Linked DNA regions of Hoeflea sp. 108. The protein of the gene in region 1 interacts with the protein of each later gene in a pairwise test. Links are inferred from orthologs where the notes say so. Each region holds a gene or a part of one and is shown on either strand. Other genes may lie near its edges. The genes, in order: B015_RS0123170 and B015_RS0110125.

What was found.
Region 2: the proteins of B015_RS0123170 (region 1) and B015_RS0110125 interact in binary tests that used the Escherichia coli proteins (3 or more experiments, as listed by UniProt). The link is inferred for Hoeflea sp. 108 from one-to-one orthologs.

Annotation. Positions count from the first base shown.
Region 1 is NZ_KB890024.1:4,664,065-4,667,303, forward strand. The notes cover bases 258-3,177. They hold B015_RS0123170 (DeoR/GlpR family DNA-binding transcription regulator), read left to right. Parts: upstream 258-1,289; coding sequence 1,290-2,066; downstream 2,067-3,177. Other genes in these bases: B015_RS0123165 (bifunctional rhamnulose-1-phosphate aldolase/short-chain dehydrogenase), read right to left, coding at 258-1,055; B015_RS0123175 (FGGY family carbohydrate kinase), read left to right, coding at 2,063-3,177. Outside these bases: more of B015_RS0123165, read right to left, coding at 1-257; more of B015_RS0123175, read left to right, coding at 3,178-3,239. UniProt on the Escherichia coli protein: Represses ulaG and the ulaABCDEF operon. Two ulaR binding sites have been identified in each promoter.
Region 2 is NZ_KB890024.1:2,073,206-2,076,757, forward strand. The notes cover bases 88-3,320. They hold B015_RS0110125 (bifunctional acetate--CoA ligase family protein/GNAT family N-acetyltransferase), read right to left. Parts: upstream 2,997-3,320; coding sequence 288-2,996; downstream 88-287. Other genes in these bases: B015_RS0110120 (bifunctional aminoglycoside phosphotransferase/ATP-binding protein), read left to right, coding at 88-283; B015_RS30725 (hypothetical protein), read left to right, coding at 3,143-3,320. Also shown: more of B015_RS0110120, read left to right, coding at 1-87; more of B015_RS30725, read left to right, coding at 3,321-3,487. UniProt on the Escherichia coli protein: Catalyzes the acetyl-CoA-dependent acetylation of lysine residues of a large number of target proteins. Acetylates RNase R in exponential phase cells and RNase II.

The DNA.
Region 1 (3,239 bases):
TGCTTGCAGCGGTCGTAATAGGCCTGGTAGCCGGCGCGGTAATCATCCAGCGCCTTGGGCAACGCTGCAACCACGGCGTCAACATCGGGTTTCGCAGGATTAAAGTCGATCACCAGCGGCCTGATCTTGGTGCGCAGGAAATGGTCGGGGCATGACGTGCCGAGTGCTGCGAGGCCACGCAGATGATGCGAGTTGACGAACTCCAACACAGCGTCGCTATCATCGAAATGACCGAGCTTGCGCACGCCCTGCTGCGAGACCATGCCGCGGATGCGCGGCATCAGCCGCGCTGCAACGGCCCGGCGTTCACCCGACGATAGCGACGTCGCGACCGCCCCGCCGAAGACAGCTTTGCCCTTGGTTGCACCCTCGAACCAGCCGATCGCCTTGTTGATGGTGTCGATGGTGGTGGTGTAGCACTCCTTGGGGGTGTCGCCCCAGGTGAACAGGCCATGGCTTTCGAGCACGACGCCTTTGGCCTTGGGGTTCTCAAGGCAGAACTTTTCCAGCCAGAGCCCGAGTTCGAAACCCGGCCGCTTCCACGGCAGCCAGCCGATCTCGTCACCGAATATTTTTGCGGTCAGCGCCTCAGAATCCTTCGCAGCCGCAATCGCGATGATTGCATCCGGATGCATATGGTCGACGTAAGCCCTTGGAACATAGGCATGAAGCGGAGTGTCGATGGACGCCGCGCGCGGGTTGAGATTGAAGGTGCAATGCGGCAGGTAGCCGACCATCTCGTCCTCATGCGCGAGGCCGCGATAGAGGCCCTTCAGCGCCCTGAGCTTGTCCATGTAGAGCGTGGCGAAACCATCGAGCTTGATCGACGCGCTGTCGCCGCCCGATCCCTTCACCCACAGCACCTCGACCTCGACGCCCGTCAGCGGGTCCTTCTGCAAGATCTTGGACGAGGTGTTGCCGCCGCCATAATTGGTGACGCGCTTGTCCGAGCCCAGGATGTTGGAGCGGTAGACCAGCCGTTCGGACTCGCCCATGGCCGCTGCCTTCGCGTCGTCCCACAGATTGGCAAGCCGCGTGGAATTGATATCGAGCATGTCGGATTCCTCCCGGCGCGCATCACCGGCGCCGCTCTCGTTTGAGCGTAATTCAGGCCAAGCCATGCGGTTTGTCAATCGCAAAAAGATTGAACTTTGTCATTGTGCGGCGCGGTATGATCTAGTTGCAGCGCGATATGAGCAATTTTCGTCACAAATCGCTTGCACCCGATTTTGATTTGCGTAAGTTAACTCACGGCACAGCCTTTTCGCGAAGCCATGGGAGGTGTTTGCGTGAACGACTTGGTCCGCCAACGGCAGATCGTCGAGCTTTTGCGTGACCGGCCTTTTGCGTCGGTGCGCGAGTTGCAGGAGCATCTCGGTGTCTCCGCGGCAACCGTGCGGCGCGACATCGACAAGATCGATGAGGCCGGTGGCGCCCGCAAGGTCTATGGCGGCATCTCAGCGCTCGACGGCGCAGCGCAAGGCACGGCTTTTGCGCGTCCCTATGACGAGAACCGCGATCTCGCCGTCGAGCCCAAGCGGCTGATCGCCGAGCTGGCCGCGACCATGGTCGCCGACGGCGACGCGGTCATCGTCAATGGCGGCTCAACCTGCTTCCATCTCGGGGTCAAGCTGGCCGACCGCAATGTCCGCCTGTTCACCAACTCCATGCCGCTCGCCGGTTATCTCGGCGAGCACGGCAAATGCACACTCACGCTCGCTGGCGGCGAGCTGCATCGCGAGCCTCGGGTGATCTACTCGCCGGCACAGCCGATCAATTTTTACGCCTCGAAGTTTTTCATCGGCGCACAGGGCATCAGCGCCGACGGCCTGCTTGAATCGCACCCGCTGATGGTGCGCTCGATCCAGGAACTCAGCCGCAACGCCGACCAGATCGTCGTTCTGGCCGACAGCCGCAAGTTTTCGATCCATGCGCGCAACATCGCCCTGCCGCTGTCGCGCCTGGCCATGCTCATCACCGACGACGGCCTTTCCGACCAGCACGCCAAGATGCTCGAAAGCGCTGGCATAGCGCTGCGCATCGCCTCCAGCGGAGGTGGCGCATGAGCGGCGCGCTGGCAGTCTTCGATCTCGGCAAGACGAACTCCAAGCTGTTCGTGTTCTCACCCGACGGTACGTTGCTCGACGAGCGGCGCACCAAGCCGGTATGGCAGGATTTTCGCGGGCGGAGCGTGCTCGACGGCGATCGTCTCTTCGCCTGGATGGGCCACGAACTGGCCGATGTCGCTGCGGCCCATGACGTGACGCGGCTGATGATCTCGGCCCATGGCTGTGCCTTTGCGCTGGTGCGCGGCGACGAGCTGCTGCATCCGATCCTTGACTACGAGCAGGAAATCCCCGGCAGCGTGGCCGATGTGATCGATCCGATCCTGCCCGACTTCTCCGAGACCTACACGCCGTGGCTGCCGCTGGGCTTCTCCATTGCCCGCCACATCTACTGGCTGGAAACAGAAGAGCCGGAGGCATTTGCCGCGACCGAGGCGATCCTTTGCTATCCGCAATATTGGGTCTGGCGTTTCAGTGGCCGAAAGCTTGCCGAATGGTCCTATCTCGGCGCGCACAGTCAACTCTGGGCTCCGCTCAAGCGCGACTACAGCTCGCTGGTCGAGCGGCTCGGCTGGCGCGACAGGTTCCCGGCGATCGCCCCCGCCGGTGCCGTGGTCGGCGAGACCAAGGTTACCCTCGCTGACGGCAGCAGCCGCGCCATCGCCGTCCACAACGGCGTGCACGACTCCAATGCGGCCTTGGCCTATTACCGCATGACCGGGCTGAGCGACTTCACGCTCGTCTCGACCGGCACCTGGGTCATCATCATCAATCTCGACTGTCCGCTCGGCGCGCTCGACCAGGAGCGCGACATGATTGCCAATGTCACCGTCAATGGCGAACCGGCGCCGTCGCTGCGCTTCATGGGCGGTCGCGAATACGACCTGATCAGCGAGAACTGGAACAAGCCGATCTCGCAGACCGCAGTCGAGCGCGTGATGGAACGCGGTGTCTTCGCCTTGCCGTCATGGGCGGCCGGCGGACCTTTCCCCGAGACGAAAGGACATATCGTCGGCGGCGAGGTCAGCGGCGAGGAACGGGCTGCAGTCGCCGCACTCTACGTCGCCATGATGACCGACCTGTCGCTCGACCTGATCCAGTCGGAGAACCTCCTGGTGCTGGATGGCGGGCTGGCGAAGATCGACCTGTTCACGACGATGCTGGCACAGCTTC
Region 2 (3,552 bases), 2.6 Mb from region 1 along the record:
TGCCGTTTTCGAGCGTCCGAAAGACAGGGACAGAATGGAGCTCTGCGCCAGAGAACGGGGCGTGCCATTTTCGGGATTTTGGTTGGAGGCCGATGCCAACCTGCTTTGGTCGCGGGTGAGCGAGCGAAGTGGGGGTGTGTCAGATGCGACGGTGGACGTGCTGTCGCATCAGCTTCGCAGGTCGGTTGCCGATGTTGACTGGAAAAGCTTGAATGCCGCCCAGACACCTGCTGGCGTTGTCTCAGACATTCTGGTCGCCATAGATCACGAGGTTTCCTGCTGAACTGTCAGTCGCTGGCTTCGGCATTCGCGCGAGGTTTCAGCAGCAGCGACGCTCGGCAGAGGCCGGGGTCGTCGATTTCATGCTGGATCACAAACCCAAGTACGCGGCACATGGACAGCATCTTGCGGTTCTCGGCGAGGATCATGCCTTCGATCCTGGAGATTCCGTCCTCACGGGCATAGTCGATAAGCTGGTTGAGCAGTTCCCAGCCGATGCCTTGACCCTGCAGATCCGTTCGGACGAGCAGCGCATATTCTGCGACGACATGATCCGGGTCGCATGAGAGGCGGCCAATGCCTGCGAGCTCTTCACCACCACGCGCAATGACTACAAAGGCCATCTCGCGGTCATAGTCGAGCTGGGTCATTCGCTTCAGCATCTGGTCCGGAAAGTGCTTGCGGGGACTGAGAAACCGCAGTCGCATGTCTTCCTGCGTGACCTTGCCCAAGAATTCCGGATAGAGAGCGACATCTATCGGCTTGATCGGCCGGATGACGTATCGCTGCCCTTTGACCTCGATGTCTCGCTCCCACTTTGATGGATATGGACGAATGACGAGATCGGCATTGGGTGGAGGGGCCTCGATCAACGATGGATCGAACTGAATGCGGGCATCCAGGGCGACCGCTCCCTCGCGATCCGACAACAGAGGATTGATGTCCATTGACTTGATGCAGCGAAAGTCGACGACCAGTCGCGAGACACTGTCCAAGGCACCCAATATGGCGGCTCGATTGGCTGGTTCGCGATCACGATATCCTGCCAACAATCGGCCTGCCCGCGTATTGTCTATGAGATCTCCGGCCAATACATCGTCGAGCGGAGGCAAAGACACTGCCGTGTCGTCAAGCAATTCAACGGCAACGCCGCCGCTTCCAAACATTATCACAGGCCCGAAAATCGGGTCTTGATGGATGCCTACGAGCAGTTCGTATGCCCCCCGCCCGCTAATCATGGGCTGGACCGTGAAACCGTCCACCGACGCATCAGGCGCAGAGTGCTGTATGCGAAGGCAGATGGCCTCGGCGGCATCCCGCGCAGCTTCAGCAGAACCCAGGTCGAGAGCCACCCCGTCAACGTCTGACTTGTGAGAGATGTCCCTGGACACAAGTTTGACGACGACCTTGTCGACAGTCTGGAGCATAGCTGCCGCGGCCTTCTCGACATCTGAGGGGGACCTTGCGACTACGGTCTTTGGCGTTGCGATGCCATATGCCGCGATAACCTCTTTCGCTTCGGCCTCCGTCAACATTTGCCGTCCATCAGCCGCAGCCGCCCGGAAGATTGCTGTCGCGTGGGAGCGGTCAGCCAAGGATGCGCCCCCAGACTCTGGCGGCACTCGCATCAACGCGGCCTGGGCTCGCGACCACTCGCCGAGATATGATGCTGCCTGAGCTGCCTCAGCCGGAGTCTCGAAACTCGGGACCCCTGCGTTCTGCAAAAGGTGCCGCCCCTGTCGTGCTGTGCTTTCCCCAAGCCAACAGGTGATCAACGGCTTTCCGTTTATCTTTCCATTTTGCGCGATTGTGGAAACCGCGGATGCCGCATCGGTCGCCGAGGCGAGGCCAGTCGGACAATTGAGAACCATCAGGGCATCGGTTCCGGGGTCGGCTGCCACGGCTTGAATGACATCGGCATATCGACGTGGCGATGCGTCACCGATGATGTCTACCGGGTTTCCCTTCGACCAGGTTGGCGGCAGGCAGGCGTTCAGGCGTTCGATCGTCGCGAGAGAGAACGCAGCGAGTTCACAACGGCGATCAAGCAAGTCGTCGACAGCGAGGACTCCGGCACCGCCGCCGTTGGTTACGATGCCCAGGCGGGTTTGTTGAAGCGGCCCCAGCAGAGCTAGTATCTCTGCCGCATCGAACAGCTCAATGAGACCTCCGACGCGAAGAATTCCCGCCCGGGTGAAAGCAGCGCTGACCGCGCGATCACTCCCGGCAAGTGCTCCAGTGTGTGTCATCGCCGCTTTCGCAGCCTGATCATGTCGGCCTGATTTTATCGCCACCACCGGTTTGAGCCGAGCTGCAGCCCGTGCGGCCGACATGAATTTCCGCGGATGGGGGATAGTTTCCAGGTACATTAGGATCGCATGCGTGGACGGGTCACTTGCGAGCAGGTCAAGGTAGTCGCCAACATCAACATCGGCCATGTCGCCCAGGGACACGATGTGGGAAAAGCCGACATTGTTGTCGAGTGACCAGTCTACCAGCGCTGTCACGATCGCCCCGGACTGGGAAAGCAGCGCAATGCCGCCCGTGGACGCATTGCAATGCGAAAAGCTGGCGTTGAGATTCAGCTTGGGCGTGAGCAAGCCAAGCGTGTTAGGCCCCACTATTCGAAACAGATTGGGCTTTGCGGCCTCGAGCATTGCCTGCTTGAGGCCGTTTTCCACCGTCAGGCCGGCAGTGATTACGACGGCCGCCTTGCAGCCTATGTCGCCGAGATCCCGGACAATGCCTGGAACCGTTTCGGCAGGGGTAACGATCACGCTGAGATCGGGCGCCTCGGGAAGTTCTTTGGCGGTTCGATAGCAAGGTCTGCCTGCGATCTCACGGTGCTTCGGATTGACTGGCCAGATCTGGCCTTCGAACCCTCCCTGGACAATGTTTTCTATAACCACCGCGCCTACCGAACCGAGCCGGGTCGATGCGCCGAATACGGCGATCGATCTGGGATGCAGCACGAATTCCAGGTTGCGGATGGTCAAAGCGACTTCCTCCTCCATGGACCAGTACGGCTCCGCGTTGCAGGACGCATTGCCCTAGATCAATTCCCGATGTCGCCGTTCAGATTGACATGCATCAAGGCTCGTCGGGTCAACCCGTGCTCCATTTGTGAAAAAGGAGGAACCAAATGAACATGCAGTTCACCAAGCTCATGCTGGGTGCGGCAGTCGCGATTGTTGCCCTGACCAGCGAAGTCCCAGGCACTCTGGCCCAGATGCGTGGCCCGCTGATGTTCCAAGGTCATCAAATGATGTCCGCGGATGAGATGGCCACGATGATGGACCGGATGCGTAGCGCGAAGTCCGACGAGGAATGCGACGCTATCCGGGCCGAGCACCATGAGGCCATGCAGAAACGCGCAGCGGAACTGGGGATCACCCTGCCACAAGACTCCGAATGGGAACACAAGCCATCCGGATGCGGCACTGGGATGATGGGTGGCAATGCCCAGAAATCGCCGACGAGCAAGTGAAGCATCCTGACGGATCCGGCAATCTCCAGACCTTCAAGGATCACGCAATGGCTCACAACAAGTGT